4 regions of the Bacillus yunxiaonensis genome follow, and region 3 is predicted to be linked to each of the others. Evidence: riboswitches for the same ligand, from Rfam matches in the RefSeq annotation. Region 3 holds a riboswitch; each other region holds the start of a gene.

Region 1 (7,771 bases), on a different contig from region 3:
ATAAGAACAAAGCAATAAAAATACCTATAATGTAAATAAAACTAGAAAAGAATGTCGACAATACTGTTACATAAAACTCTCGAATTGCCTCCGTATCATTTGTCACACGAGAAACAATTTTTCCTGCTGGTAAATGATCAAAATAACGAATCGGCAATGTTTGAATATGAGAAAACACGTCTTCTCGCATAATTTGAATAATTTTATTCGCTGCTTTTTGTAAATAAAATTGTTTGCCGTATGCAAAGAGAGATACAACAAGTAAAAGCGCTAAATATCCGCTGCCGAGTAAAAATAGTCGTTTTATTTCTGGTTGATAAAACGAAAAGATTTCCTCACCTGTAAGTTTAGTCCCTTTATATACTTGCACTGCTTTTCCTTTCTGAATTGTAATCATATTCCCTTTCACTGAACGTGCTCCATCAAATGCAAGTTTGTTAGGAATGAAATAATAATCACTGCCAATTTGAACAATATGAACTTCTTTTCCTTTCTGTTCTCCTGCTTTAAACCGATCGCTTCGCTTATACCAAGCACCGTTATAAAAAACAGTATCGTCTCCTTTTATCGTTTCATGCCAAGGCTTTTCAATTCCAACGATATGTTCATCAATCATCGTTTTTGCAACAAACGGACCAGCTAATTCAGCAATAACGAAAATAAATAACATCGCTAAAGCCACTCCAATCGTCGCTTTTACTTTCATCGCATATTGAAATAATCGTTTTCCCACGCTCATATTTTCACCTCGCCTTCAACGATTTCCCCTTGTTGTCTTTCAAATTGCTCTGTATACCAACCGCCCTGTTGAATAAGCATGTCATGCGTTCCTTCTTCAATGATTTCACCATTATCCATTACAAGAATCCAATCAGCATGCTCCGTAGCAGACAGACGATGCGTTGTAATAATCGTCGTTTTACCACTGCGTTCCTTCCGGATATTTTCAATGATTGCAGCTTCTGTTCTCGCATCGACAGCTGATAATGAATCGTCTAAAATTAAAATTTCTGGATTTTCAATCACTGCTCGTGCAATAGAAATACGTTGTTTTTGTCCCCCTGATAGCGACACACCTTTTTCGCCAACAAGTGTTTCTAATCCATCTGGCAAAAATTCTAAGTCTTTCTTAAAAGCAGCGATTTCAATTGCCTTTTGCAGCTCTGCTTCACTCGCTTCTCGGTTTCCAAATAAAATATTTTCTCGTGCTGTTTTTGAAAACAGAATGTGCTCTTGCGGAACATATCCGACCCAGCCTAACACATGATCAATGTGTATATTTTGAAGCGGTACACCAGATACTGTGATTTCACCTGTTCCTAGTGGATACTGGCGAAGAAACTGCCGAACGAGCGTTGTTTTTCCACTTCCTGTTTTCCCAACAATCCCAAGTGTCTCTCCTCTATTCAACGAAAACGAAACATTTTTCAAATTCAATGTAGGAGATGTTGGATACGAAAAGGATACATCTTCAAAATCAATGCAGTCTGGTTGATGCACACGCAATGGTTTCTTGATATTTTTTACGTCTTGTTTATATGCTAACGTTTCGTTTACACGATCAAGTGAAGCATTCCCACGCTGCATCACGTTAATCAGCTCCCCAATCGCAAACATCGGCCAAATCATCATGCCAAGGTAAACGTTAAACGATACAAGTTCCCCAATCGTTACCTCGTTTTGAAATACTAAAAACGCTCCGTACACAAGACCGATTAAATAACTCATCCCAACAAGCATTTTCACTGTCGGTTGAAACAGTGAATCAATTTTTGCGACTTTCATATTCTTTGCATACACATCTGTTGCTAACGTATGAAATCGCTTCTCATCTTCTCTTTCCTGTACATATGCGCGAATGACACGTACACCGGCAATCGACTCCAGCACTTTATCATTCATATCTCCAAATGCATCTTGTGCAACTGTAAAACGCTCGTGTAATCTCTTTCCATAAGCACTCACTGCATACGCCATAATCGGAAGCGGCAATAATGCTGCAAATGTTAACTTCCAACTAATTGAAATGCCCATCATAAGCACAATTGTGAGCATATATAAACTCGAATCAACGAGCGTTAAAATACCAAATCCAGCTGTCATGGCAATAGCTTTCAAATCGTTCGTTGCCCTTGCCATTAAGTCGCCTGTACGGTTTTTCTGATAGAAAGTTGGCGTCATTTTCAGCAAATGCCCCATAAATTTGGAACGCATCGTTTTTTCAAGCACAAATGCGCCGCCAAATAAATGATATTGCCACACATAAGAAAGTACATAACCAGTAGCCGCTGCACCAAGTAACATTCCTACATACTTCATAATCCCTGCGTTTGTTAAATCTCCGGCTTTTATATCATCAATTGCCAATCCAATTAACTTTGGCGGAATAATCTCGACCACATTGACAAGAAGTAAACAAACAATGGCAATGCTATACCTTTTCCAATGCGTTTTAAAAAACCACGTTAATTTTTGTAATACAGAAAACAATATAACCTCTCCCTTCTCGTTGTTGTATAAACATAGGCTTGTTATCCACTATCCAGCGTCTCCGTTTTTACCATTCGCACCTCATACTTTTCCATCGTCATTCCTTCCTTTCTCAAATTGATTTATTTATTGAAACTATACAAATGTATAGGAACAATCTAAAAAAAGAGACAAAAAAAGGCATACCGTCGCTTTGACGATATGCGAAAAACGCATAATAGCGTACGTCACGACACACGCAACGTACGCTTTCCTTTTCAACTAAAAAGAAGCGTTATTTGTCCGTAGAGGTTGCGTGATGATATTTATTGTTTTCACTGTGTAAAACACCTGATCCAGTCATATTTACAATTACAATCATCACGCACACCTCCTTCTTCTTTTATTTTCCATTTTTAATTGTATAACTTTAAAGACTTTTCTGTCAATTGTTTTTTCATTTTTATGGAAAAACAATTATTAAGCAAAAGAACGTCCCAGAAATCGCTCTTAAAAATAGTTCTTTTGGATTTTTTCAAACCTCATACAATCACCATATACCTCACTCTTACAAGTCACTATTTTTTAGGAGGACTTAGCATGACAATTAGCATTTACTATTAAGCTCTAGTGTGGGTGCACAAGGTATTCGTAAAAGTCTTGAATCTATGACGCATGAAAAAATAACAAGATTAAATTTAATGTAAATCTATAAAGGTAAGTAAAAAACAGTTTCTACTTACCTTTATATTTTGTAAAAATAGTTACTAACACTACATTTTCTTATCACACGCTCTCTATCTTTTTCATATATATATATTAGCTTCTGAGAGAGAGGTGGTGGTCACATGGCAACATTAAACGGCTTAACAGAAGGCGACAAAATTCGCGTTTTCTCAGCAGGACGTGAAATCGATGGTCAAGGTGTTTTCCTTCGCTTCCAAGGCAACTTCCTAGTGTGGGTGGACAACCATGCTAATATCAATGTTACAAGTTTAGATACAATTAGCATTAGTAAAATTTGCTAATTACCTATAAAGAAAATATTCTAAATCCTCTTCACTAAAAGAAGACGAGTCTATATCAAAAGAGGTTATATAAAACCTTTTTGAATAGGCTCTTTTTTATATGACTAATGGTGAAATACAAGCCATTTACCCTAGCAAATGGCTCTGTTCAAATGAACGGACGCACAAAGTATTCGTAAGAATCTTGAATCTATGACACGTGAGAAAATAACAGTATTGAATTTAATGTAACTCTATAAGGATGAGTAAAAAGGCTCTCTACTCACTTTTATAAAAATGTTGCTAGCACTACATTTCTCTCGCACACATTCTCTATCATTTTCATATATATATATTAACTTCTGATAGAGAGGTGGTGGTCACATGGCAACATTAAACGGCTTAACAGAAGGCGACAAAATCCGCGTTTTTTCAGCTGGACGTGAAATTGACGGTCGAGGTGTTTTCATTCGCTTCCAAGGCAACTTCCTAATCTGGGTTGACAGCCATGCTAATATCAATGTTACAAGTTTAGATACAATTAACATTCGTAAAGTTTCCTAATTGCTCATAAAGTGTTCTAACTCCTAGGACAAAAAAGCAAAGTCTATTTCAAAAAGAGTTATTTAAACCCCTTTTTGAATAGACTCTTTTTTTATAATATTTTTTACACTTTTTATATGACTAATGTTTAGATTATAATCAACGTTAACCCAATATAACCATTCGTTTGTACACTCAATAAAGATCCCCTCTGTACGTGTCTCCCCATCAAATACTTCTATCTTATCTCCTAATGAAAAAAGAGGCGGCAATGCACTCTTTTCTGTTTTTTTACTTACATTCTTTTGTGTATCATAGAGTAGTCTCATACATCGTTCTAAAGAAGCTGCGAGCTCTTCATTTTGCCTTTTTAACTCCTCTATTGCATCTGTCTCCTGGTGCCTATGAATTTCCTTCCCGCATATAAAGCAGTTTCTCTTAAACCAGCTCTCCATCCGCTATCCCTCTTTACCTCACTACTTATGGGCAGTAAAACTTCCACCAAAGTTTTAAGGAAATAAAGCTACCCGTAATTCAACTAACCATTAGTGAAGGATAAAAAAACCTCAGTAATAGCAGCTTTGCTTTATCCCTCATTTTATATACATATTATATGATGCGAAGCCTTAAGTTGTTTCATTATCTTAGACACACCCTATTCTCATAATAATCTGATTATGTTTATTTGCATTGACGAATAAAAAGCCATTTGTTACCCTTGATTATGTTAACTTTATAAATAAATCCTCATTCGTATCTCGGTGAGGTAGAGGTTGCAATTATTAATAGTATGATTTTGAAGATGTGTGGCATCGCTGAACAAATCAGAAAGGAATGATTGCCGAAGTAAGAAGTATCCACAGTACTTTCTTGCTGGGACTGCATTGAATAAGTGCAGGACTGTCACAGGCTTTTTGCTTGTGGAGAGCTATCGAGAGGTATGTCCGTGGGTTTCTTAATAAGATTGAAAAGCGCGTGAACATATACGCGCTTTTTTGTTTTGTTTGGAATCTCAAACACATACATATCTCCGCGCTTGACTTGGTTATACTAATTTTGGAGGTAATTTCTATGCAACAAAAAAAATGGGGCTTTTGGGTACTTACTGCATTTGTAGTTGGAAATATGGTTGGAGCTGGTATTTTCATGGTTCCAAGTACATTAGCACAAACAGCTAGCCCTCTTGGTGTTACATTAGCTTGGTTAACAACAGGATTTGGCGTATTAATGCTAGCTCTTGTTTTCGGTAATTTAGCGATTCGCCGTCCTGATTTAACAACAGGTCCGCAAAGTCATGCCTATGCGCTCTTTTCTTCACAAAAAACGAAAAAAATGGCAGGTTTTAGCATCGTATGGGGTTACTGGGTTGCAAACTGGGCAAGCAACGTAGCCATCATTACATCATTTGCTGGTTATTTATCACTCTTTTTCCCAATTATGAAAGATACTCACGTATTGTTTTCAATTGGAACTTTCGACATTGAAGTTGGAAAATTGATTACGTTCTCCATTTGTACCATTTTATTATGGGGTACACATATGATTTTGGCGAACGGCATAAGCGGTGCTGGTAAATTAAATTTTTTAGCAACAACAACGAAAATAACAGGATTCCTTCTTTTCATCATTGTGACATTATTTGCCTTCCAAGCTTCTAAACTTGGGCAATGGTATACACCAATTATTGATAAAGAAGGTGTTTCACACGGACTACTATCACAAGTAAACTTAGCAGCATTAACAACACTTTGGGCCTTTATCGGCATTGAGTCAGCTGTATTATTATCCAATCGTGCTGTTTCACCAAAAACGGTAAAACGCGCTACTGTTACTGGTTTATTATTAACAGTTTGTATTTATTTAGGGATTACGATTTTAACAATGGGTGTTCTTCATATAGAGAAACTACAAGCATCTGAACGACCATTAGCGGATGCATTAACTGCAGTAATGGGTCATAACGGCGGAAAATTAATGGCGCTGCTTGCACTTACTTCTTTATTTGGATCCATTCTTGGATGGATCTTATTAAGCTCAGAAGTACCATATCAAGCAGCAAAAGAAGGATTCTTTCCATCCTTCTTCACAAAAACCAATAAAAAAGGAAGCCCGATTCATTCGCTTCGTTTAACAAATATTATGTCGCAAGTATTCCTATTCTCAACACTATCCGGGACAATTGCTCAGGCGTATACATTTGTTATTACCGTTTCAACCCTTGCCTATTTAATCCCATACCTCGTTTCTCCAATCTTCCAGCTTAAGCTTGTTGTGACAGGTGAAACATACGAAAATCAAAAAGGTGCTCGTATAACGGACGGAATCATTGCCGCTATTGCTCTTATTTATGCATTATGGGTTATTAAAACTGGCTCTTCTGATATGAAAACATTCCTGCTTGGCATTGGATTATTTGTAGTTGGCTTTGCTTTCTATCCATTAATGAAACGTGACGAGAAAAAAGATAAACAAAAAAAGCAAGTTGCCTAATGAAAGGTAACTTGCTTTTTTTATTCTGTATAGCAATGGGCTGTTAAATATTCAAAATGAATTTATCCCGCATTAACAAGTAGCACGAAGCCCCTACTTATGTTTACAATAAAAAAGGGGGGGATCTCAATGACAATCGAAACACTTTGGAATGATCGTTTTCAGCAACATCTAAAAAAAATCACGATGTACTTTGCGCGCATTGCAAGCAGTCTAGTTTATAGCTTCCTTTTTCTTCTTGGTATAGGCGGCTATTATTATGCAAAGTTTCTTCGTTCACTTCCACCTAAGTTTGTTGTATTAACCATTGTGACGATTTTACTTACAATTGTACTTACTCGTTCTCCCATTCGGACATTTTTACAAAAGCCGGATATCATATATGTATTGCCGCTGGAAGAAAAACTCGCATATTATTTTAAACGATCTCTTATATACAGTTATATCATTCAGCTCTTTCCATTATTATGTGTAGTACTCATCATTACACCTCTTGCTCAGCAATCATTACATACAACTCCTACTTTTTTATGCGGAGCCTTTGTCATTCTTGCTTTTATAAAGTGGTGGAATATGTACATACATTGGACATATAGAAAAAACGAATTCGCTTCACACTGGTTGCTTATCAGGATATGCTGTAATGCGGCCATTACATATACAATGTTTCAATTCACTTCCATTATGATCGTAGGAAGTATACTCCTTTTCATCACTTTCTTATTTTTATATACGATGAACAAACGAAAACGACACATTCATTGGGAATATTTAATAGAGCAAGAAGAAAAAATGGACATGCACTTTTATCAATTTGTTCATTTCTTTACGGATGTGCCGCAAGTAAAACAGCAAGTAAAGCAAAGAAAATGGTGCACTACTTGGATTGAACGGATCCTGTATAAAAAACGATCTCCTTTTTTATATTTGTATAGTTTATCCTTTTTACGCGCGAACGGTTACCTTGGCCTCTACATACGATTGACCGTAGTAGGAGGCATTGTTTTATACTACATTCCTACACTTATCGGAAAGGGAATCATCACTTTATGCATCCTATACATATCTGCTTTACAACTTCGTGCCCTTTGGAATTATTTTTCGGGAAATAGTATTGTAGCATTGTATCCAATTTCACTTATAGAACGAAAACACGCTTTTATGACGTTGAGATCTCTAGTAACTTTCATACAATTGATATTCTTTTTAATGGTCATTTTCCTTAAATTAAAGTTTACTTAAAAATAACAATCGTCTAGAAT
Region 2 (7,771 bases), on a different contig from region 3:
ACGGACCATTTATATGAAACCCCGTTTCCAACAACTTGTTAGCAAGCTCTTCCATATGTTCTGTACGCAGTGCAATTTGGATCATCCCTTCCCCTTTTTGCAACTTATGAACAGTTTGCTGAATGAGAGGATTCTCTGCTCTGTTTGCGACTTCATTGTTCTGAACAGCTAAAAACTCAATATACGCTAAATCAAAATAACATAAGCTATTATATGTCCCCCAATTCGTATGCTCTCCCCCTGGAACTGTATGAAATCCGAGTACCTTCATTTGATTTATTACATCAACTGGAGAGCATTGAACTACGTGAACAAGATGATCAAACTGTAACATCTTCTCACCATCCTTACTTTTATTATTTTTAGTGTATTACTTTTCATTTATTTCTTGCAATTCAAAATTTTAATAAAAACCCAGTTGATTTATATGATTAATGTGTATTATAATAAAAAAAATTAGAATATGATAAAGCTGATTGGAAAACCAAAGGCTCTTTTCTCACTAGAGAAAGGAGCCTTTTTTATTTTATCTTGCTATCTTTGGGGCAGTAACACTCCCTCCTTAAGATTTTGAGAAGTCAAAAGAGATAGATGGGAGATAACTGTCCGTAAAAACTTGATTGATTCAGCTAACCATTAGTAGAGGATAAAGAATCTCCACTGATGGAAATTTCGCTTTATTATAAACGGAGGTTTTAAACATGCAAAAATTAATTGTCTTTGCCATCATTGGTTTTTTTGCTCAACTCATTGATGGAGCTTTAGGAATGGCATATGGAGTAACGTCTTCCTCATTATTACTCATGTTTGGAATTGCACCCGCTGTTGCTTCAGCATCTGTTCATTTAGCCGAAGTTGTTACAACTGCCGCATCCGGCATCTCACATATCCGATTTGGAAATGTCGATAAATATACCGTTTCAAGACTGACATTACCGGGTGCAATTGGCGCTTTTGTAGGTGCTTGCTTTTTAAGTAACTTACCAGGAAATTTAATTAAACCGTACATTTCAATATTTTTATTCGCATTAGGTGTATATATCTTATTAAGATTTATTTTACAAAAACAAGTTGTTCAAACAAATAACAAACGTCTGTCTGGTAAGCAATTAATTCCACTTGGCCTTTTTGCAGGTTTTGTAGATTCAACAGGCGGTGGCGGCTGGGGACCTATTACTACTCCTGTTTTACTTGCACGCGGTAATGAAGCAAGAAAAGTTGTAGGTTCTGTAGATACGAGTGAATTTCCTGTCTCATTAGCTGCCACATTGGGATTTTTCATTTCTCTAGGCTGGGCACAGATCAGTTGGTTTTGGGTGTTTGCTCTTATGCTTGGCGGTATCATTGCAGCACCAATTGCTGCGTGGCTAGTACGAATTGTTCCTTCTTATTTACTTGGAGTACTTGTCGGAGGACTCATTATTTTCACCAATATCCGTACGCTATTAACAACTTTTAAAGTAAATCAAGATATAATATTTCTTTCTTACATTGCCATAGGTCTTGTCGTTACAATCGCACTTATTATTACGACTCGTAATCACTCACAACATACAAACAAAAAAATTGTATATAACAAACAAAAACAAGTTTCCCCATAAAGGGAAGCTTGTTTTTGTTTTAGTCTCCTCTTCTACAATATATTTTGTCGAAATTTATTTGTCTCAATTTTCTGTTAATTTTAAAGGATTTTTTGAAACATAATGCGAAACTATTGTATAACCTTTTTCATCAGGAGGTTACTTAATTACATATTTTTTAGGATCGGGACGAATTTTGAAAGCGCTTTTCTAAAATAACCATTCTATTTCTCTTTTTTTCTACAAAAAAATCCTTGCAATATTCTCAGAAAATCATTACAATTGCGATATATTAAAAATCATAGCAATAGAGAAATCCTCATCAATCCGATGAGGTAGAGGTTGCGGCTTTTATTAGTAGTCCGGACGAGACGCAGAGAACGTCAATAACTCCGAATGAAAGGAAAAGCTGCCGAAGTTTATACTTCTTCTCTGGAAGTATATGCTGGGGCTGTTTTCGAATAGGAACAGAACTGTCACGTTTACAAAATTACCGTGTAAGCGTGGGGCGCTATCTTAACGGAAGGTATGATGGGGTGGTTATTTTTGAAATGCTCCGCTAAAGTCCTTTAGCGGTTTTTTTTATTCCCCCCCCGCTCCTTCCTATCTTACAAGAAAAGGAGTGTTGAAAATGAACGGCGCAACTACAAAAGTTACCTCTACATCTACAAATCAATCTGCTCAAACACATGGCGAGCTAAAACGCGGATTGAAATCTCGCCATCTTACAATGATTTCACTTGGTGGTACAATCGGAACAGGTTTATTCCTAGCAAGCGGTGGTGTTGTCCACACGGCTGGTCCTGGCGGTGCTCTCGTCGCCTATGCTGCAATTGGTATTATGGTATATTTTTTAATGACAAGTTTAGCAGAATTAGCATCGTACATTCCTGTAGCAGGATCATTTAGCACCTACGCAACAAGATTTGTTGATCCATCTCTTGGGTTTGCATTAGGTTGGAACTACTGGTATAACTGGGCTATCACGATTGCTGCTGAACTCTCTGCAGTTACATTAATTATGAAATTTTGGTTCCCAAATACCTCTTCCCTGCTTTGGAGTGGAATTTGTTTAGCTATTATGTTCCTTTTAAATTATTTATCTGTCAAAGGATTTGGGGAAGCTGAATATTGGTTTGCACTTATTAAAGTTGTAACTGTTATCGCCTTTTTAATTGTCGGTTTTCTTATGATTTTCGGTATTATGGGTGGAGAGCCTGTTGGTTTTAAAAACTTCACAGTTGCAGATGCACCGTTTAGCGGCGGCTTCATGGCAATCATTGGTGTATTTATGGCAGCTGGATTCTCATTCCAAGGAACAGAATTATTAGGAGTTGCGGCTGGTGAAACTAAAGATCCACAACGCAGTATTCCAAAAGCAATTCGCAGCATCTTTTGGCGAATTCTACTGTTCTATATTTTAGCAATTCTTGTAATTGGTTTACTCATTCCATATACAGACAAAAACCTTGCAGCAAGTGATGTAACAGTAAGTCCATTTACACTTGTATTCGCAAAAGCAGGTGTTGCTTTTGCGGCATCTGTAATGAACGCCGTTATTTTAACAGCTGTTCTGTCTGCTGGTAACTCTGGTATGTATGCAGCATCACGTATGCTTTGGGATTTAGCAAACCAAGGTAAAGCACCTAAATTTTTAGGAAAACTAAATAGTCGTGGTATACCTGTAAATGCATTGATTGCAACATCATTAGTTGGATGTGCTGCTTTCTTAGCTTCTTTATTCGGTGATGGCGTGGTCTATGTATGGCTCTTAAATGCTTCTGGTATGTCAGGCTTCATCGCTTGGATCGGAATTGCAATTAGTCACTACCGTTTCCGTAAGGCATACATCGCACAAGGAAAAGATTTAAATGACTTACCATATAAAGCAAAATGGTTCCCATTCGGTCCTATCTTTGCATTTGCACTATGTTTAATCGTTATTCTTGGTCAAAACTACGGTGCATTTATGGGAAAATCTATTGACTGGAACGGTATACTCGTTTCATATATTGGCCTACCTCTTTTCTTAATACTTTGGTTAGGTTATAAATTTACAAAGAAAACAAAAGTCATTCCATTAGATAAATGTGAGCTTTAAAAATAACAACCTATCAAACCGTTTTATCAAGACCTAAATTCAAAAAAACTTAAAATATAAAGGCCCTAACATATTATATATGACTAATATGTTAGGGCCTTTTATTTTTAGTAATGATTTTTGAAACTGAATTCGAATAGTATTTTTCTCTAGTAAGTTGGGAGTTTTTGAACCAGAAAGATATATTTTTAACTATAAAACTATGACAAAATTTATCCGGGTTTCCTTTTTGCCTACTTGCTAAATTCAGCAAGTAAAATATTTTTAAAAGGATCAGGACTGTTAGCTCTACCCGTACTGTTCAAATTGACGGCCAACGTATGCTTGCCTCCAAGTGTACCTCCAGCAAGAGTAATAAACCCTGGAATACCACCTGTGTGTCCCCATATCGAGACACCGTTTGGAAGCTTAGTTTCATAGATTCCAAGACCATATCCATCGATTTCTGCTCTTCCTGTAGGAACTGTAGTAAGCATTTGTTTTAGTTGCTGTTCCTTCAGTAATTTGCCACCGAGCAAGGAAGAAAAGAATTTGTTTAAGTCGTCGGCAGTAGAAATCATATCTCCAGCCGAGCTAGCTATACTTGGGTTATAATAAGTAACGTCTTTTAGCTCACTTGCTCTGTCTGGTTGGAAATATCCACGGGCATGCTTAGTGCCTGGAATAACGCTTGAATTGCCAGGTAGGAATGTATTCGACAATTCAAGCGGTTCAATAATCCGATTTTCAATCTCTTCCCCATAGCTGTTTCCGGTTACTTTTTCAATAAGGATACCCAGTAATACGTATCCTGTGTTTGAATAAGACCACCCCTTTCCAGGAGCGAAGTCTGGAGGCAGAGAAAGCCCAACCTTCACTATTTCTTCAGCGGTATATGTTTTTTTTGTATTCATCATATCAACGTCTTTTGACTTTAAGTAGTCAGCGATACCACTTGTATGGTTCAATATCTGCCGGATAGTAATTTGTTTACCATCATATCCGTTTCCTTGAATGACACCAGGCAACCATTTTTCGATGGAGTCGTCTAGATTCAGGCGGTTCTCTCCAGCTAATTGAAGTACAACCGTTGCAGTGAATGTCTTCGTCACGCTGCCAATACGAAAGCGAAAATCTGTTTTCATTGGTTTCTTGGTGCTCATATTCGCTACCCCAGCGGCATAACCCCACGTTTTTCCACCCTCAGAAGTTTTAGCAAGTATCCCCGGGAATCCAAATTGCAATGTATCCCGCATTGCTCGCTTGACGGAATTCCGATCTCGTTGAGTGCTTGTGTGTAACGAACTAGATACATTTTGAGTGGGCTCTGCTTTTACAATTGAGGTTGGCGGCGTGTATAGAAGGGAACTTCCAGTTATTAAAAGGGCCAGGCTTGCAAATGTAATTTGACTACGCATTTTCATAAGGCATTCCTCTCCTCTATTCATATTGTATAGGTGGTTGCTTACTGTTCCATATTAATCACACAGCTATCATCTCCACCAATGACAAAATGTCATCATTAAGTTTGTAATCATCTTCATAATTGTTGTTTTACCAACGCCATTCTGTCCTAACAAGCGGTAAATCCCTCTTTTTTCCACATTTATGTTAACCCCAGAAATTACTTCTTTTCCTTGAAATACTCTTGTTAACTGATTTGTTTTTCATATATACGTCATATCTGTTACGCCTTTCACGCCTCGTTATATTTTTATCATACACAATGAAACTTTCTTTTTTCTTACCCATTCCTTACAAATTACTTACGTTCAAAATAGCTTCTATAATAGGGTATAAGGAGGATCTGCGCCAAAAAGTAATATTTCCCAATAAACGCATTGACCAAAAAGAAACGCAGAGGTTTTTGGCCTCTATGTTTCTTTTTTCGTCCTTTAAATATTAAAGAGTCGGTTTACTCTTAACAGGGTGAATTCGGTTCTATTCTAATGTGATTTTTCTTCTTGCAATACAACACAAATGACATTGTGCTGTATTAAACACTCCTAACGTTGTTAAAATCACTTGTTTCTAAGTGGAAATTTATTTAACTCTAGGTGGTGTACTCCATATCCATCAGCTTAAGAAAAATAAACGCCCTCAAAACGAAAAAGTAAGCTGACTTCTCAAAGTAACTACCTGTAGAAAGAGAAAATTTTCATTTAGGGGGTATATTAAAACCTTAGCTTGATAGCAATGTGGTGCTACCCTATCCCCATCAAGCTAGCAAATAAAAATACCCCAAGACTAAAAGAACTCACTATGTAAATATATACATAGTGAGTTCTTTTTGATTATTCTTCCACTTTTTCTGCAATCGCCAAGTTACGTAAATAATCCAATAAAGGTTGCACTTCCTGCGGAGCTGTTACATCGGTAAATGTAAAGGATTTTGACTCTTTTCCATTTTCTATCCTTAGCTGATAAGAAAAAGCATCGGCTCCTTTGGTTGTAACAACCCCTAATTCACTTGGTTTAAGATTAAAAATATTAGCTTGCTTGATTAAATCAAGTAATTCCATAGCTATTTCCTTTGGTAACTCAACCGTATTTGTCTGAAAGGTTAAGTGGAGATTAGCGATTCCCCCAATACAGCTAAATTGGATATGCATATTAATATTAAGCCTCCACTTCATGATAAAGAATATGTCTAAGAAGGTAGTCCCACCGTTTTAAAAGCAGATTCTACTGTTTTTGCAGCCGTTTTAGGAACTTCTCCACTATCAACAAGTTTTTGCGCTGATTTAATTACGATTTGTGCAAATTGATTGAAGTTTGTAGTTGTAAATAAATTTTGTATTGCATTATACCATATCAAAGCTGCCTTATCTGTTCCAATCTCCATAGATACAAGATAAAACACCTTGTTTGGTATGCCACTATTGATATGGACACCATGGTGATCAAGATCTCCTTGATAATAATTTTTCATATGATCAGGTTGCATATCCTTACCCATTAGTCGGTTATCAAATGCAGTACCAGGTGCTTTCATTGAACGAAGGGCTTGTCCTTTTAGTGTTGGTCCCATTATATCAGCACCAATTAGCCAATCCGCATCTCGTGCTGTTTCCTTTAAATAAGATTGCTTAATTGCTATTCCGAACACGTCCGAAATATGTTCATTCAAAGCTCCAGGTTGTCCTTCATACTCTAATCCGTTAGTGAATTGAGTAATACCATGTGTAAGTTCGTGCCCAATAACATCGAGTGAATTTGAAAAACTTGTAAAAATAATTCCATCTCCATCACCAAACACCATTTCATCACCGTCCCAATAGGCATTTTGAAAGTTATGCCCATAGTGAACATTCAGAATGAGATCTAGCCCATTGTCATCAATAGAATTACGGTGGAACACATTCTTAAAATAGTCACGCACAATTCCAGCATAGTCGTACGCATGGTTAACCACAGTATCCCCACTTGATCTGTCTCCTTCTTTTCTCACCTCATTCACTCTAAGATTTGTTCCCCCTTTGCAATCGTATACATGGCGAGCAGACTCACCTCGCGTTCCTGTTCCAGCATCAGTTAAGGAGACAACACCATCAATATTATATTCTTTCAAAATTCTACGCTTTCGAATTTTTAGACTTTTCTCCAAAGTAATTCGTGCTGCTTCTACTTCATTTTGTGCTAAATTCTCCAAAATATAGTTAGGTACAATAAAACATTTGCAATTATTATGCGTACACCGTTTTGTATGCAAGTTTTACACCCCTTCCTAATAGTAGTAAAAACAACTCGATTAGCTTTCTCTTATTACATTAGGTTGAAACACTTTTTAGTAGCGCTTTTCTAAAATCCTAATCTTGCTTGTATATAATTCTTCTACTATTTATATAGTAATTCCTTGTTTCTTTCCTATTTTATATAAACATCGTGGCTTTATTTCAAACCCAGAAAATCGAAATCTGTATTCCCACGAACAACTGTGGAGAAATGAAATTTTCATTTTTGGGAACAATAAATTTCTTAACTTGATAGCGATAGATTGGTACCCCTAATTATTATAGTATGTTTAACAAAAGCTAATAAGTTTTCTTATGTGCACGAGTAGCCGGTTTATTATATTTTTGCCATAATAGAATGAGAGTTTAAGAAAAGG
Region 3 (7,771 bases):
ACACCGAAAGATCGTGAGCATGCAATTGCGAAAGAATACGGTGCAGTCTTTATTAGCGAAATTGGAGGGGCGCTGCGCTCTGGTGAAAAACATGATGGACGTGCATCTGACTACGATGATTGGAAATTAAACGGAGATATCTTATTCTGGAATCCAGTACTCCAGTCTTCATTTGAATTATCATCCATGGGTATTCGTGTTGACAGCAAATCTCTTGATGAACAATTAACAATAAAAGGGGAAGACTTCAAACGTGAATATGATTTCCATAAAGGTATTTTAGAGGACGTACTTCCACTTACACTTGGCGGTGGCATTGGACAATCAAGAATGTGCATGTACTTCTTACGCAAAGCACATATTGGCGAAGTTCAAACTTCTGTATGGCCAGATGAAATGCGTGAAGAGTGCAAAAAGCAAAACATTCACTTATTCTAAAAAGAAAACAAGGGGTGCATGTGCATCCCTTGTTTCATTTAATTTACTGATACGAGAGGCTCAATTTTTGCCATAAATGATTCATGAAGTGCTTCCACACCTTTTACTAAGTTAAGACGATCAATAACTACAGAGACTTTAATCTCAGATGTACTTACCATTTTAATATGAATATTCTCTTCTTGTAATGTTGAGAACATTTGAGCAGCTACACCTGGATTGGACACCATACCTGATCCAACAATTGATACTTTCGCCAAATGATTTTCATATTCTACAGATTCATAGTGCATAGCCTCACGATTTTCTTCCAGTACCGCTAGTGTTTCTTTTAAGTCATTCGAATGAATAGAGAAGGATAAATGTACAGTTCCTTCATTTGTAATACTTTGAATAATAATATCTACATTAATATGAGCACTCGCTAATATAGAGAAGATTGTAGAAAGTTTTCCTTGGTGTAATCCTTTAATAGTTACGCGCGTAATATTGTCTTCAAATGCAATGCCTTTTACGATTGATTGTTGTTCCATGTTACATTCTCCCCTTACGATTGTTCCGTTTTCATGTTTCATACTTGAGCGAACTTCTAATATAACATTATGATTTTTCGCAAACTCTACCGCTCTTGGATGAAGTACACCAGCACCAAGGTTGGCAAGTTCTAGCATTTCATCATAGGAAATTTCATCTAATTTGTAAGCATCTTTTACAACTCGTGGATCAGTTGTATAAACACCTGTTACATCTGTGTAAATATCACATTTTTTTGCTTTTAATGCTGCAGCTAATGCGACTGCAGTTGTATCAGAACCGCCTCGACCAAGTGTTGTAATTTCTTGTTCTGCACTTAATCCTTGGAAACCGGCTACAACGACAATGGTTCCTTTTTGTAAATAAGATTGAATACGCTTTGTATTAATATCAGTAATTCTTGCGCTGCCGTGTACAGATTCTGTTGTAATACCTGCTTGCCAGCCTGTTAGTGAAATTGCAGCATAACCTTTCGCTTGCAGAGCCATTGTTAATAAAGAAATTGAAATTTGTTCACCTGTTGTAAGTAGCATGTCCATTTCTCGTTTACTAGGCTGATCAGTAATACCAGCAGCTAAAGATACTAATTCATCTGTACTATGTCCCATCGCGGAAACGACCGCTACAATTCCATGTCCCCTTTCATGTTCTTCAATGACTAAATCCGCAACATGCTGAATACGTTCGATACTTCCAACAGATGTACCACCAAATTTTTGAACAATAAATTCCATCATGAGAGCCCACTTTCAATTTAATATTGGTTAATAGATTAGGAAAAATGTTGTTAAACATAAGATGGGAAATATAGATCCCTTTCATTCCTGTAAGTTACCGAAAGTAAATAAAAAAACACCATCTCAAATAGGTGAGGATGGTGCTGTTACAGGAAAAGGGAAACAGAAAACGGAGCTAATAAAAAAACCGCCAAAAAAGAAGACGATCATAAAGAAACATGATCTCTCTTTTTTGTAGATAGCTCTTCATATATACACCGCTGTATATATGACAGTTCTGTTTCTATTCGAAAACAGCCCCAATTTATATGTTCAGAGAAACATATAAATTTCGGCAACTTTTCCTTTCTTCTAAACTCACTGACAATCCCTGTGTCTCCTTTAGAATACTCATAAAAGTTGCAACCTCTATCTCACGTCGTTCGGCGAGAGTAATTGGTTGTATGAAGTTGTTGGTAACATTTGTTCCATAGTAATCAAAAAGTTGGAAGAAATCAAGTAGGTTATAATTATTCGGAAAATTAAAACTATTTATCAACTTAATAATGTAAAGTCATTATATAGGTTACATAGATGATTAGAAAGGTCATTTTATCCCGCACTAACGAGTAGAAAAACTAGCTATCAATGGGAGAGAAAGAAAAAATATTGTAATAAAAAGATGATTAAAAGTTAGGAATTTTAAAAATAATTACATTTAAATGCTATAATAAAATGTATTATTTTCCTGTTTTAGGAAAGGAGGAAAGGTATGCAAGGAGAGATACAAAAACAAAGAAGTTCAAGTTATATAAGTAATTTATTATTACCTATTACAAAGTCACGTCATTTTACTTTTTTATGGATTGGACAACTCTTTTCAGTTCTTGGAAGTTCAATTACAATGGTCATACTTCCAGTGGTTGTATATACGCTAACAGGCTCAACAGTTGTTATGGGGATAACAATGACAATGTATATGCTTCCGAACGTGCTTATTTTACCGTTTTCTGGATTAATTGTAGATCGTCTTAACCGTGTTAAATTGATGTTACTTACTGATATTGTTCGGGGGATATTAATGACAACGCTAGCAACGCTCATGTTTACTGATACATTAACGATTCATATTTTATATGTATTGGTAGCATTGTATGGCCTGATGGAAGGGCTATTTCAACCAGCCTATTCAGCAGTTCGAGCAAGAGTATTTGTGCCGGAAATTCGGAATGCAGCTAATGCATTAACGCAAATGAGCAGCCAAGGTGTACGTTTAATTGGTCCAGCACTTGGGGGGATCATTGTTTCTATTGCATCAGCAGGTATAGGTTTTGGCTTAGATGCATTGACATATTTGCTCTCTTTTGCATGTTTATTATTTTTGAGAGATTTGACAGCAAAAAAAGCGCAAGACGAGGCAGATAATAAAGTGAACTTTAAAAAAGATTTCATTGAAGGAATTGTAGTATTAAAAAGCCATCCGTGGTTATGGATTACAATTTTAGCATTTTCGTTTATTAATATTTGTCACGCGGGTATTGTAGTCGTCTTAATTCCTTGGTTATTTAATATTCATCATCACTTTGAACCTTTTGTTTACGGCCTCGGAATGGCATTTTCTGGCGGAGGTGCTGTTGTTGCTGCTCTTATTTTTGGAGGGAAACAGAAGTGGCATAAACGTGGTTTATTGGCTTATGGTGGTGTTTTAATTAGTGGATTGGCGCTTTTAATAATGCCTTTTGTCTCATGGGCACCAGCATTAATTGGATTAATGGCTATTGAGGGGTTTGGCATTATGATTTTCGGCTTAATTTGGGAAACGAGTTTGCAAGAGCTTGTGCCGGAAGAAGCATTTGGTAGAGTTGTTAGTCTCGATATGCTTGGATCCTTTGCGCTATTACCGTTAGGGTATTTGATAGTTGGATGGTTGGCCAATATAATTGGTGGCATTTTGACTATCATCATTTTAGCGATTGCGGCTGTTGTAGTGGTTCTGATCGCTTTATCTGTTCCGAGTATTCGTCAATTTGATTGATCATCTCATCTACAAAAAGAGTAAGTTATGCCTCTTTTTATAGATGAATGTTTGTTAATATGTCCTTTCTGATTAAAATGATTAAAAAAGAAGAAATGCGTCATCATGTAGTGGCTTTAATGGGAAGTATGTAAAGTAGAAGAAATTCACCTAAGAAGAATGATAATTTAATATTTTATCGAGTAATGAATATAAGGTATTATCTGTTTTTATTCTTAATTAAATAAGAGGAGGTTCTTATGCAAAAATATATACTTCTTGCAAAGTTTACTCGTGAAGGAAATGTAAATATAAAAAATATTAGTGAACGTTTTTCTAACTTACATAAGAATTATGAACGATTTGGTGGACGTATTTTAACTGCTTATGCCATCGTAGGTGAATACGATATGGTTATTACTTTTGAAGCACCTGACACATTAGCAGTAAAGAAAATTGATTTAGCAGGAAAATTACCAGGAATGGTAGAAACAAAGATTTTTCCACTATTGGATATGGACGAATTTCAGCAACTAGTAATTGAAATCTAAGTTATAAGATATGGTGTTTTCTATTCAGGATTGATTTTATAATTTTTTACAAATTTATTCTAGCTATCCTTGATATCGAAGGCTAGCTTTTTTCATTTTTTTCATGTGAATGAAATGTCTCTTTTTCTAGTTGTATTTGTTTTTGTAGGAGGAGTTCTAGTATGATGTCAGCAGCGGCAAGGGCATTTCATACAGATGACAGGTATCTGTCTCTATTCATATGTATTATTGTTAATCATTGTTACTATTGCAGGGTATTTGAGTACATACTTGATTGGATAACAATCATCATTACATGATAATAGGGCTTTTTAAAGGAAGATGCCATTTTAAATGGTTAGTTAAATAAAAACGATCTTATTTCTATAGGAATTCGTTATATATAGCAATCCATAATCGTATAAGTATTGAGTGTAAGAAAGCGCAATTATAGGATGACATTAGAAACAACTTTCGAGTCAAATAACTATAAATATATGATAGTAATGTTAAAAATAAAAAAGAGTAAATTTTATTTTTACGATATAATTACATTATATAGAAAAATTGTATATTTCATAAAGGAGGAGTCGTTTTGTATGAAGATGGAGCATAAAAAGTTTGTGAAAATCGCTGCCAGCTTAGGGATTTCGACTTTTTTGTTAGCAGGATGTGCTAGTGATGATGAAGAACAAGATGTTTCAATTACAGATACTAATCAAAATCAAGATGTAAAAGATAGCAAGCAATGTCCACCTGAATCTAAAAATCAAGATAAGGAATGCTTTGAGAACCTTCCGCAAGAAGGACCTGTAAATAAAACTTCTTCTAATTATAATAATCAAACATATACAGACAATGGTATGAGCTGGGGGGGTATTATTTTACCATTTGCAGCAGGTTACATGCTCGCGAACATGGGGAATCGTGGTAATGGATTCATGAATGGGAAAATGTTAGATAGACAGGGAGGGAATAATTTTACTCCTCTCATGAAGAATCAAAGCCCTTGGAATCCAGCTCTAAACTATGACAAGGAACAAAAAGATAAGGGTACCTCTTCAGGAGGAGGAGGAGTGGGAACCTCTTCTAATGGAAATAAAGTAGATTTGAATAAATCTACACAGTCATCTCCAAACGGTACGGAGACAACTACTAAAGGGGGGCAATCATCAACACCTGGGGCGACTACACCGAATGGTTCGAGTGGTATAGGGAATTCGAAAGCACCAGCTGGTTCTTAAGTTAAGGAGGAAAATAGATGCTGTCTGAATATGAAGAAAAACAATATATGAAAAAATGGTTTTCACTTTCTGAAAAAGCAGCTGAAGGCGGATTTACATGGCCGAGTTTACGAGAAAACGATGAATGGTGCCAATACATGTCTACGGGTATATACCGAATGTCAGCTACGCAATTTGAAGCTATCCAAATTGCTACAGTTCATGTAAGGGATATTTTCCAAAGGACATACGAATATTTATGTGAGCATAGAGAAAGTTTTTTAAAGCTAAAGTTCCCAATTGAAACATGGGAAGTGGCTAGAATGGAACATAAAAACATATTTTCATATTTTACTCGTTTCGATTTTATTGTCAATGATTATGATATTAAACTAATTGAAATGAATTCAGATACTCCTACAGGTTATTTAGAGCCATCTGTTGCGAATAAAGTACTATGTGATTATCATGGAGTATCACATCCGAACATAATTGAGATAAAACTGAAACAAACATGGAAACAAATCGTTGAGGATTACAATATTCAGCCCTATGAAAAAATTCATTTTACCAGCTACGATTGGCATGAAGAAGATTATCAAACGGTACAATTTATACGTAAGCATTGCACTGTGCAGAGTGATTACGTTGGAATTCAAAGTATTATTGTAGCGAAAGAGGGTTTATATACACCAGACGGTGCTAAAATTAACTATTTGTATCGATTATATCCATTAGAATATTTGGTAGATGATACGGATGAAGGTGGAAAGAAAATAGGATTACAGTTTTTAGATCACATTGCACAAGGACGGGTTAAAATTATTAATCCACCATCTGCATTTTTGATGCAAAATAAAGCAATACTTGCATTGATTTGGGAATTGTATGAAAAGAATGAATGGTTTACAACAAAAGAACAGCAAGTAATTGAAAAATATTTTTCACCTACATATTTTACGAACGAACCTCTCAAAAATGAGGATTATGTATCTAAAGCATACTTCGGACGTGAAGGCGGCGGTGTTTCTATTATTAATAATGGAAAAATTATTGAAGAAGATCAAACGGAATATTACTATAATCAAAATAAAATTTATCAAAAATATATAGAAATGCCAGATTGTACAATTGATACTTGGGACGGAGATTATACAGGAAAATTGTTAATTGGCTCTCACTTAATTGGCGGAGAAGCAGCTGGTGTATTTTTACGAGTAGGGGAAAAGATTACAGGTAATCTTTCCATGTTTATCGGTGTAACGACTGATTAATCATGTTTTTGCAATGAAAATGTGTAATACATAATTAAGAAAAGACAGGAGGTGTTACTGTAACTAAGTAACGCCTCCTGTCTTCTGACAAATCCTCCATATTTATCCCGCTATTCGCGGGCAGTACGACCCCCATCTCAAGCTGCAGAGAGAAGCGAGGAAGATAGGTGGGGGATAACTGCCCGTAAAAGCCCGATTGGTTCAACTAACCATCAGTGGGAGGTGAAAAAACTCTCCACTGATGGAAGTTTCACTTTATTTAAAGGGGAGTGCAAATTATGTTGATAATAAATTACGTAAAAATTAATGAGGATGTAACTATTAATAAGCTATTAGCTTTGAAACAATTTATTTCATCCGAGAGAGTGAATAATATAAAAAGGTTTAAATTTGAGGAAGATAAAATACGCTCAATTTTAGGGGAGTTACTTGTCAGATATACAATTTGTAAGAATTCAAATATTGAAAATTCCGATATTTATTTTAAAAAAAATGAATTTGGAAAACCATATATTGATTGTAATTATGGCATATATTTTAACTTGTCTCATTCTGGATCTTATCTCATATGTGCTATTAGTAATCAAAATATCGGAATAGATATAGAGAAAATTCAGGACATAGATATAGCTATAGCGCACAACTTTTTCTGCGATAGTGAATATGATGAAATTGCTTCCGCACCTGAGTCAAAAAAATATGAGTGTTTTTATTCATACTGGTGTTTGAAAGAAAGTTATATAAAATATATTGGAAAAGGATTAACAATTCCTCTTAATTCATTTTGCTTTGAAATGGTAGATAAAAATATAAAAGTGATTCAATCAAATGAAGAAAAAAAGGAAAAGTTTGCATTACTTTCTATCAGCAATAATTATAAAGCTGCGGTATGTTATTTAGCGGCAGAAATAGAAACAATTAGTGAAATAGCTTTGGATGATATTATTACTTATTTTATCCCGCATTAACGAGCAATAAGACCCCACCTTAAGATTCAGAGAGAAGCGAGGAATAAAGGTGGGGGGCTTACTGCTAGCATCGC
Region 4 (7,771 bases), 310 kb from region 3:
TTGTGGTCCCTTATATGCCCGGAGTAAATGAACAGAAATATCAACCAACTCGCGAATGGATTCAACAACATTCCAGCAGTAAAACCACCACTTTTTTCAGCATTTGTGGTGGGGCGAAGAATCTTGCCGATACAGGTTTATTAAAAGGGAAATCAGCCACCTCATTCTGGCAATTCCTACCCATATTAATGAAGCAATATCCTGATACACATTGGAAAGAGGATGTGAGGTATGTTCACGAAGGAAATACCTTAACTTCGGCCGGTCAAAGCGCAGGTATCGATGCAGTACTTCACCTAATATCTCAGAAACTAGGAGAACCGGTGGCTGCAAAAATATCTAAGGAAATTAGTTATCCTTCCTACCAATTCGTTCAAAATCCAAAGGTGGACCACCCTTTTTACGTGGATATAAAACTTGCAACATATTTGCTAAATCTTGGATTCCATTGGAATAAGAAACAAATGGGGGTACTTCTGTATAAAGATATGGATGAAATAGCTTTATCTTCTATATTTGATTCTTATGGAGACACCGGAACGACACAAGTCTTGACCGTTTCTAGTTCGGATGCACCAATTACTACGAAACATCATCTTAATATACTGGCTAGGCATCAAATATCTAATGCTCCAAAATTAGACAAAATGATCATACCAGGTGGCGATGCAAAATCACTAGCGGCAGCAGATGTAAGACTTTGGGGTGAAAAGGGTAACGCTAAGGAGACCCTCTTTATTCATAGTGATTCACCAACCAGATATGTATTCGAAGCGCCATTGGAAGACTTAGCTAAACAAGAAGACCTTTTAACTGCCAAGCATGCTGTAAAACGATTTGAATATCGTGCAAATGGTATCCATCTTGAAGGCAAACCGCTTCCACTTGGAACATACAGCAATATGGTGTTAACCAGTTTACTGGCTTTGTTGGTAGCTTTCTATATAGACAGACACTTCATTATGAAGAAGAAGGCTTCCAAAGTAATTAATACCTCAATGGAAAATTCCTAAGCCCTAGGTATTTATCCAGCTGGTGTCGATCATTCTCAGTTGCACCGAACTATGGTGGAAACTACTCGGCACATGCGAATCCTGGCAAGCCATATTTCATTTAGACCGAAATCCTGCACACTTTTAAAATGAATTTGAGAACGGATCACCCAGGGAAAGGTTTTAATTTCATTCTTCAACTATCGGGCGCGATTATGAAACAAAAAGTAAAAGGGATGATACATATTAGTCGTGTATAATATGTATCATCCCTTATTTTTTGTGACTTTTTACGATTTAAGTCTTGATAATTTTTATAATAACTTTATTATTTGTGTACAGCCCATCCAATCGAATCGAGCTCTTACAGCTGTTAATGCGGGATAAAAAAGAATCCTTCCTATCATAAGGAAGGATTCTTTTTGCTATTTGTTTGCTCGTTTTTTTTGTGTTGGTCGATGTCTCAGAAATTGTGATAGCATATACAAAATATAGAGTGGAATAGCAATGAATAAAAACACTGAAATATTACCGAAGCTCGTTTTATACAACGTATAAATGATTCCAATTAAAAAGAGTGTCACGATAATACTATATTTTGGAATCGGTACATCTTTCATACTTGGAATACGAATGCGACTAACCATAAGAAAAGCGAATGTTACGAATACTGTAATAAGTACGATTTTTGGAATCGTATGTGAAAATAAAGTAAGGAAGGCAACAAGACCACCTGCAGCCGTAATTGGTACACCAGTAAAGTATTTCATTGATGTTGATGATGGTGTGACATTGAAGCGAGCTAGTCTGTATGCTCCAAATAGAGGGAAAAGTCCTGCTATGTATAATCCGATAATACCGTAATTAGAGAAGGATGTGTAATACATCAATACAGCGGGTGCAGCACCAAATGTAACTACGTCTGCTAATGAATCAAGTTCTTTTCCGAGTTGTGAATCGACACGAAGTAAACGTGCGATTCTTCCATCAAGGCTGTCTAGCATCATTCCGATTAAAACTAAAATTGCCGCTGATTTGTAGTATCCTAATGAAGCGTAGCCGATGGATAGAAATCCACTATATAAATTTCCGAGCGTAAATAAGTTTGGAATGGCTGCTCTGTACAAAATCTGATCCCTTGCTTTCTTTTATAGATTCTTGATTAGTTTATGAAAGTTTATCCTTTTTATCATAACATAAATTTCCTGTGCTCGTACGAAAAATTCTTCGGTTTGAGAAAGATTTCACCGGATTTTCATTTGTTGTAAAACAGGAAGTATTAATTAAGGAAATCCATTATGTTGTTGGGATGAATAAAGTATATAATACAACATGTTTTTTTGAGAAATCTTTCATTAACGGACATATTACGTTAAAAATAAACCCCGAATCGTCACAATTCGAGGTTAGTTCGTTGTTCTGTATCGATAGGAAGTCATTAATATTTAGAGAAAATAAAGAAACTAGGTGCAGGATGGGAACCCTCTATCTGATTAAAATTTCACCTTATTCAAATTTCGTTATCATCGTACCAGTCTTATATTTATTATGCGGATCAAATCGTAACAAATCACCGTAAATGAGTTTATCAGAGTAATTCAATTCTGTTTTTGCCTTTTCGATATATGGTTGACAAATGTTAATATCGGTGGGTTCACCAGTTTTTTTGTTATAGCATACATTTTTTGTATACATATAATCATTTGTTACGAAACTACCGTCACGCATAACCACAAGCGGTTCATCGTTTGTTTCAAATAAATCTGTGCCAAATTCAATAGAATTGTTTGTTTTTATACCAAGTAAATGAAGTAGCGTCGGTTTTACATCAATTTGTCCTGAAACTTTTGAAATGACTTTTCCTTTTTGACCAGGAATGTGAATGATGAGCGGTACTCTTTGTAGCTGCATTGTATCAAAAGGAGTGAGCGTTTCTTTTCCTAAAAATTGTGCCATAGCAGCATTATGATTTTCAGAAATGCCATAATGATCTCCGTAGATAATAATAATAGAATTGTCGTATAATCCTTCCTCTTTTAATCTTGTAACAAAATGTTTCAGTGCTTCATCTGTATAACGTACAGTTGGAAAATAACGATTTACAACGCCGCTTTCCGAATTGTATTCATTAATGAATCGATCTTCCGATTCTAGTAAAAAAGGAAAGTGATTTGTTAATGTAATGAATTTTGTATAGAAAGGCTGTGGTAAAGATTTTAATTTTGAGATAGATTGCTCAAAAAATTCTTTATCTTTCAATCCCCAACCAACAGACATCTGTTCTGCATTTGTATAGTCTTGTAAGTTAAAATAGCGATCATATCCGAGTGCAGGGTACATCAAATCACGATTCCAAAATGTTTTATCATTTGAATGAAATACAGCAGAGTAATATCCATATTTTTTGAGTTGCTCTGGTGTAGCTGTATATTCATTATTAGCATGTGTGAAGAAAACAGAGCCACGATCAAGTGGGTATAAAGAGTTTTCAATAATAAACTCAGCGTCCGATGTTTTCCCTTGTCCAGTTTGATGATAAAAGTTATCGAAATAATAGCTATCTTTAATGAAGCCATTTAAAAATGGTGTAATTTCTTTTCCGTTTATTTTTTGGTTGATGACAAAACTTTGTGTGGATTCCATTGAAATTAAAATAACATTCTTATCTTTTGCCACACCGAATAATTCTTTGTTTTTTTGTCTATCTTTTGTTTTTACGTAGTTATCAATTTCAGAAAATCTATCTCCGCTTGCAAAGACACGCTGAGCAGAAGATTTCGATTGCAGTGCAATATCATAAACATGATAAGTATACAAACCAAGATTTTTCACAACTGTTTGGCGATCAAATGAATGTGAAAAAAGTTGCGGCTTATAAATAACTGAAATAACCATTTGTAAAGCTAATGCTGCTGTTACACCGCTAAAAAACGTTCGTTTCTCTTGCCGAGATAGAGGAGTAGTATCACAAAAATTAGGGAATTTACGAGATAAAATGGTTAAAATAATTACATCAGCAAATAAAAGAAGTGTTTTATACGTAAATAGTTCTTTAATACTTGTCCCTAAATCAGCCATATTATTTGTTTGAAATAATACAGGAAATGTTACAAAATCATCATAAAATCCATAAAACATAGCATTGCCAAATAAAATAAAGGATAGCACGATACTAATACTGATAATGATGCGGTTTCGATGTTTTGTTGCTAATAAAGCGAAACCGAAAAATAATAGTAATGAAGCTAATGGATTAAAGAACAACATAATTTGTTCGAAAGCGTTATCAATTTTCATATCAAAAGCTAACTTGTATACAATATATGTTTTGATCCATAACAAGACGACAGCTATGAGAGCAAATCGTACTTTTGGAAACAAACGTTGTACCATAACGGGCTCCTCCTACTACCTACAAGTAACCGCCTCTTTTACGTATATGACCGGCTACAAATCTATATGTTTTTTTACTATGTGTACTATTATATAAAAACATAGCGAAATTGTGGATGATTTTCTAACAATTGGATAGAAAAAGAAGAGAAGGATAAAATAAAGGCATTGATTGAAAGATGGAGGAGTACCATGAAGAAAATATGTTGTTTTATATTAAGTTGTTTCATTTTACTTGGAAATCCAGCTTCTTTCTCTGCTGAGCATGAGCCGTTATTACTAGAAGATGCCCTCTATTCCGTGCTGTTTCCGAGAATAAATGAAGCAATTCAAAAACATTATGGAAAACAAAAGCCGTATGACTGTCCTAAAATTGTTAGTATGAAAAAAATGTACAGCGGTACATATTTGTTTCGGACATCTATCGAAATAATTAAATATGAGCCAGGAACAGGGGGGAGAAAGCTTCCCCCCTTTGAAAAAGTAACGATTACATTTGATAATGATAGTGGCGAGTGGACTGTGAAAAATATAGATGTAAAGCGCTTACCAGATGATACGAAAATTAATTGTCGTAAACCGATTTAAAAAAAAGTGTTTGACAAATAAATTAGTCATTTGTTATTGTTAATAGCAACAAAAAGATGCTTGAAAATTAAATAGACTTACCTCATCTACACTCGAAGGTAGAGGCTGCGATAATCAAAAGTAAACTATGGGAAATAAAGTGGTATTCATGATCATAGGTTGAAAGGGGTTATCGCCGAAATATATGAATGACCACTTCATTCATATATTGGGACTGCATTGAATAAATGTAGTACTGTCATAAGTATTTTGCTTATGGAGAGCTATTAGGAGATGTTTGATGCGGTTTCTTATTTGAGAAAATAACAATACATTTATTTTTTCGTCATAGATTCTTCCGATAAGAAACGCGTGTGAACATTGTTCCGCGCGTTTTTTGTTTATATAAATTAGGAATAATAGTAAAAAATAAGAAATATAATAGAGGGTTTTGCGAAAACAAGGGAGGAATTCACATGTATTTACACGGCACAAGCCGCATTAATGAGCAAGGACACTTAGAAATTGGGGGCTGCGATGCTACTGAACTTACAAGAACATATGGGACACCACTTTATGTTTACGACGAGACAGCAATTCGTGAGAAATGTCGTGCATTTCATCGTGCATTTAGGGAAAGTGGGTTCTCTTATCAAGTAGCGTATGCAAGCAAAGCGTTCTTGTGCATGGAAATGTGCCGGTTAGCTGCCGAAGAAAATATGTCGCTAGATGTTGTGTCTAGCGGAGAACTATATACGGCGTTGCAAGCGGGATTTCCAGCAGAGCGCATCCATTTTCATGGTAATAATAAAACAGAAGAAGAAATAAGAATGGCATTAGAAGCTAATATCGGCTGCTTTGTTGTAGATAATTTTTTTGAACTAGAAGTATTGCATGATTTAGCGAAAGAATACGAGCAAGTTGTGAATATCTTGCTTCGTGTGACGCCAGGAGTAGAAGCGCATACACATGAATATATTACAACAGGTCAAGATGATTCTAAATTTGGTTTTGGTATTTCAACAGGGCATGCATCACAAGCGGTAAAAAGTGCATTAGAAAAATCAAACTATCGTATATTAGGAATTCATTCCCATATCGGATCGCAAATATTTGAGACGGCAGGATTTGTTCGTGCAATTGAGGTGCTTCGTAATTTCTTGGAAACAGTGAGAAAAGAAATGAACTATGTAGCGCCAGTACTAAATGTAGGAGGCGGTTTCGGAATTCGCTATACGGAAGGGGACACGCCACTTGTCCTTGGTGAATATGTGAAAGCTGTGACGGATGCGGTACGCGAGCAGTTTACAGTATGCGAATATCCCCTTCCAGAAATTTGGATGGAACCAGGTCGTAGTATTGTTGGAGATGCAGGAACAACGCTGTATACAGTAGGAGCGATTAAAGATATTCCAGGCATCCGTAAATATGTATCGGTTGATGGAGGGATGACAGATAATCTTCGCCCAGCACTTTATGGAGCTCGTTATGAAGCATTGCTAGCAAATCGTGCGAATGAATCTGCCGAAGAGGTTGTTTCAATTGCGGGAAAATGTTGTGAAAGTGGGGATATGCTCATTTGGGATGTAAAGCTTCCAAAAGTTGTTTCTTGTGATCTCTTAGCTATCTCTTGTACAGGGGCATATGGTTATTCAATGGCAAATAATTATAATCGTATTCGTCGCCCGGCAGTGGTGTTTGCGAAAAATGGAAAATCGCAAGTTGTTGTAGAGAGGGAATCGTATGAAAATATTATTGGAAACGATCGCATACGTGTGAAGGAACTTGTATGAATACACCCTCGTTTAGTTGAAGTAGGAGTTGTTTAGATGAACTACTCCTTTTTTATCCCGCTATTCGCGGGCTGTAAGACCCCACCTCAAAATGGAGAGCGAATCGTTGTCCAGCTCTAGCGGCTAGAATCTCCGATCGTTTCGCCCCCTCGTACGAGGCAAAAAGCCCCTCTATGTCGGGTGCTCCAACGTCCTGCGATTCTGGGCGAGCCGCTTCCGCTTTTCTACAGAAGATAGATGGGGAATAACTGCTGGCATGTGCCTGATTGGGCAGGCTTTCTATCAGTGGGGGATAAAGAAATCCTCCACTGATGAAAGTTTCACTTTATAATAAATAAAATTTATCGGAAAACTAGGATTGAAAAAAATCAGAATTGTGATAAAATACAAATATAATTCTTATCAAGAGTGGCGGAGGGAACTGGCCCGACGAAGCCCGGCAACCTACTTTATAGGAGTAAGGTGCTACTTCCAGCAAAATGGCATCCATTTTGAAAGATAAGGTAGATACGTTACCGGAACAGTCTTTTCGAAATGGGAAAGATTTTTTTTATGAAAAAAGGGGGGCTGTTCGTGGGAGTACGCGGACAATTTGAAGAAGTAGCAAGTAAAATTCAATCTATGCTTACTGATATGAAATATGGTTCGATTACAATTGTTGTGCAAGATGGTAAAGTGATTCAGCTTGAAAAAAGTGAAAAAGTACGTTTAAAATAAGCACGCTGACTAGAAAAACTAGAGGCGGCTTTAATCTATTTCTATAGATTAAAGCCGCCTTTTTGTATGGGTGTTGTGAAGGGGGAGAACGATGTTAACGTACGAAACATGGCAAGATAATTTTGTTTCATTTCAGGAAGACGACGAAACGAAAGGCGCTTTGGCAGCAATACGCTGGGCATATGAACATTATGATCAGGATATTGTTTATGCATGCAGCTTTGGAATAGAAGGAATGGTTTTATTGCATGTGATTAACCAAGTAAATCCATCTGCAAAGGTTGTATTTTTAGATACAAATGTTCATTT

What was found. Region 3 has a riboswitch for lysine ahead of WAX78_RS14740 (aspartate kinase). Riboswitches for the same ligand answer to the same signal wherever they lie in the genome.
Region 1: another riboswitch for lysine. It lies ahead of WAX78_RS17965 (amino acid permease); the one in region 3 lies ahead of WAX78_RS14740 (aspartate kinase).
Region 2: another riboswitch for lysine. It lies ahead of WAX78_RS03490 (amino acid permease); the one in region 3 lies ahead of WAX78_RS14740 (aspartate kinase).
Region 4: another riboswitch for lysine. It lies ahead of lysA (diaminopimelate decarboxylase); the one in region 3 lies ahead of WAX78_RS14740 (aspartate kinase).

Annotation. Positions count from the first base shown of each region.
Region 1 is NZ_JBAWSV010000006.1:116,616-124,386, reverse strand. Features, by position in the region: gene WAX78_RS17990 (ABC transporter ATP-binding protein) at 1-739, opposite strand, end outside; gene WAX78_RS17985 (ABC transporter ATP-binding protein) at 736-2,490, opposite strand; gene WAX78_RS17980 (hypothetical protein) at 3,318-3,497, shown strand; gene WAX78_RS17975 (hypothetical protein) at 3,861-4,040, shown strand; gene WAX78_RS17970 (hypothetical protein) at 4,103-4,474, opposite strand; lysine riboswitch at 4,779-4,958, shown strand; gene WAX78_RS17965 (amino acid permease) at 5,091-6,509, shown strand; gene WAX78_RS17960 (ABC transporter permease) at 6,639-7,751, shown strand.
Region 2 is NZ_JBAWSV010000001.1:699,686-707,456, forward strand. Features, by position in the region: gene WAX78_RS03480 (VOC family protein) at 1-334, opposite strand, end outside; gene WAX78_RS03485 (sulfite exporter TauE/SafE family protein) at 702-1,601, shown strand; lysine riboswitch at 1,909-2,102, shown strand; gene WAX78_RS03490 (amino acid permease) at 2,212-3,681, shown strand; gene WAX78_RS03495 (serine hydrolase domain-containing protein) at 3,915-5,084, opposite strand; partial or broken gene WAX78_RS03500 (ATP-binding cassette domain-containing protein) at 5,181-5,342, opposite strand; gene WAX78_RS03505 (protealysin inhibitor emfourin) at 5,955-6,272, opposite strand; gene WAX78_RS03510 (M4 family metallopeptidase) at 6,311-7,372, opposite strand.
Region 3 is NZ_JBAWSV010000004.1:511,528-519,298, forward strand. Features, by position in the region: gene asnA (aspartate--ammonia ligase) at 1-438, shown strand, start outside; gene WAX78_RS14740 (aspartate kinase) at 477-1,706, opposite strand; lysine riboswitch at 1,941-2,128, opposite strand; gene WAX78_RS14745 (MFS transporter) at 2,461-3,723, shown strand; gene WAX78_RS14750 (GYD domain-containing protein) at 3,963-4,253, shown strand; gene WAX78_RS14755 (hypothetical protein) at 4,832-5,476, shown strand; gene WAX78_RS14760 (glutathionylspermidine synthase family protein) at 5,494-6,729, shown strand; gene WAX78_RS14765 (4'-phosphopantetheinyl transferase family protein) at 7,008-7,697, shown strand.
Region 4 is NZ_JBAWSV010000004.1:199,531-207,301, forward strand. Features, by position in the region: gene WAX78_RS13150 (DJ-1/PfpI family protein) at 1-1,013, shown strand, start outside; gene pssA (CDP-diacylglycerol--serine O-phosphatidyltransferase) at 1,418-2,119, opposite strand; gene WAX78_RS13160 (LTA synthase family protein) at 2,499-4,385, opposite strand; gene WAX78_RS13165 (DUF3888 domain-containing protein) at 4,578-4,973, shown strand; lysine riboswitch at 5,065-5,247, shown strand; gene lysA (diaminopimelate decarboxylase) at 5,429-6,745, shown strand; SAM riboswitch class I at 7,142-7,250, shown strand; gene WAX78_RS13175 (YezD family protein) at 7,319-7,462, shown strand; gene WAX78_RS13180 (phosphoadenylyl-sulfate reductase) at 7,554-7,771, shown strand, end outside.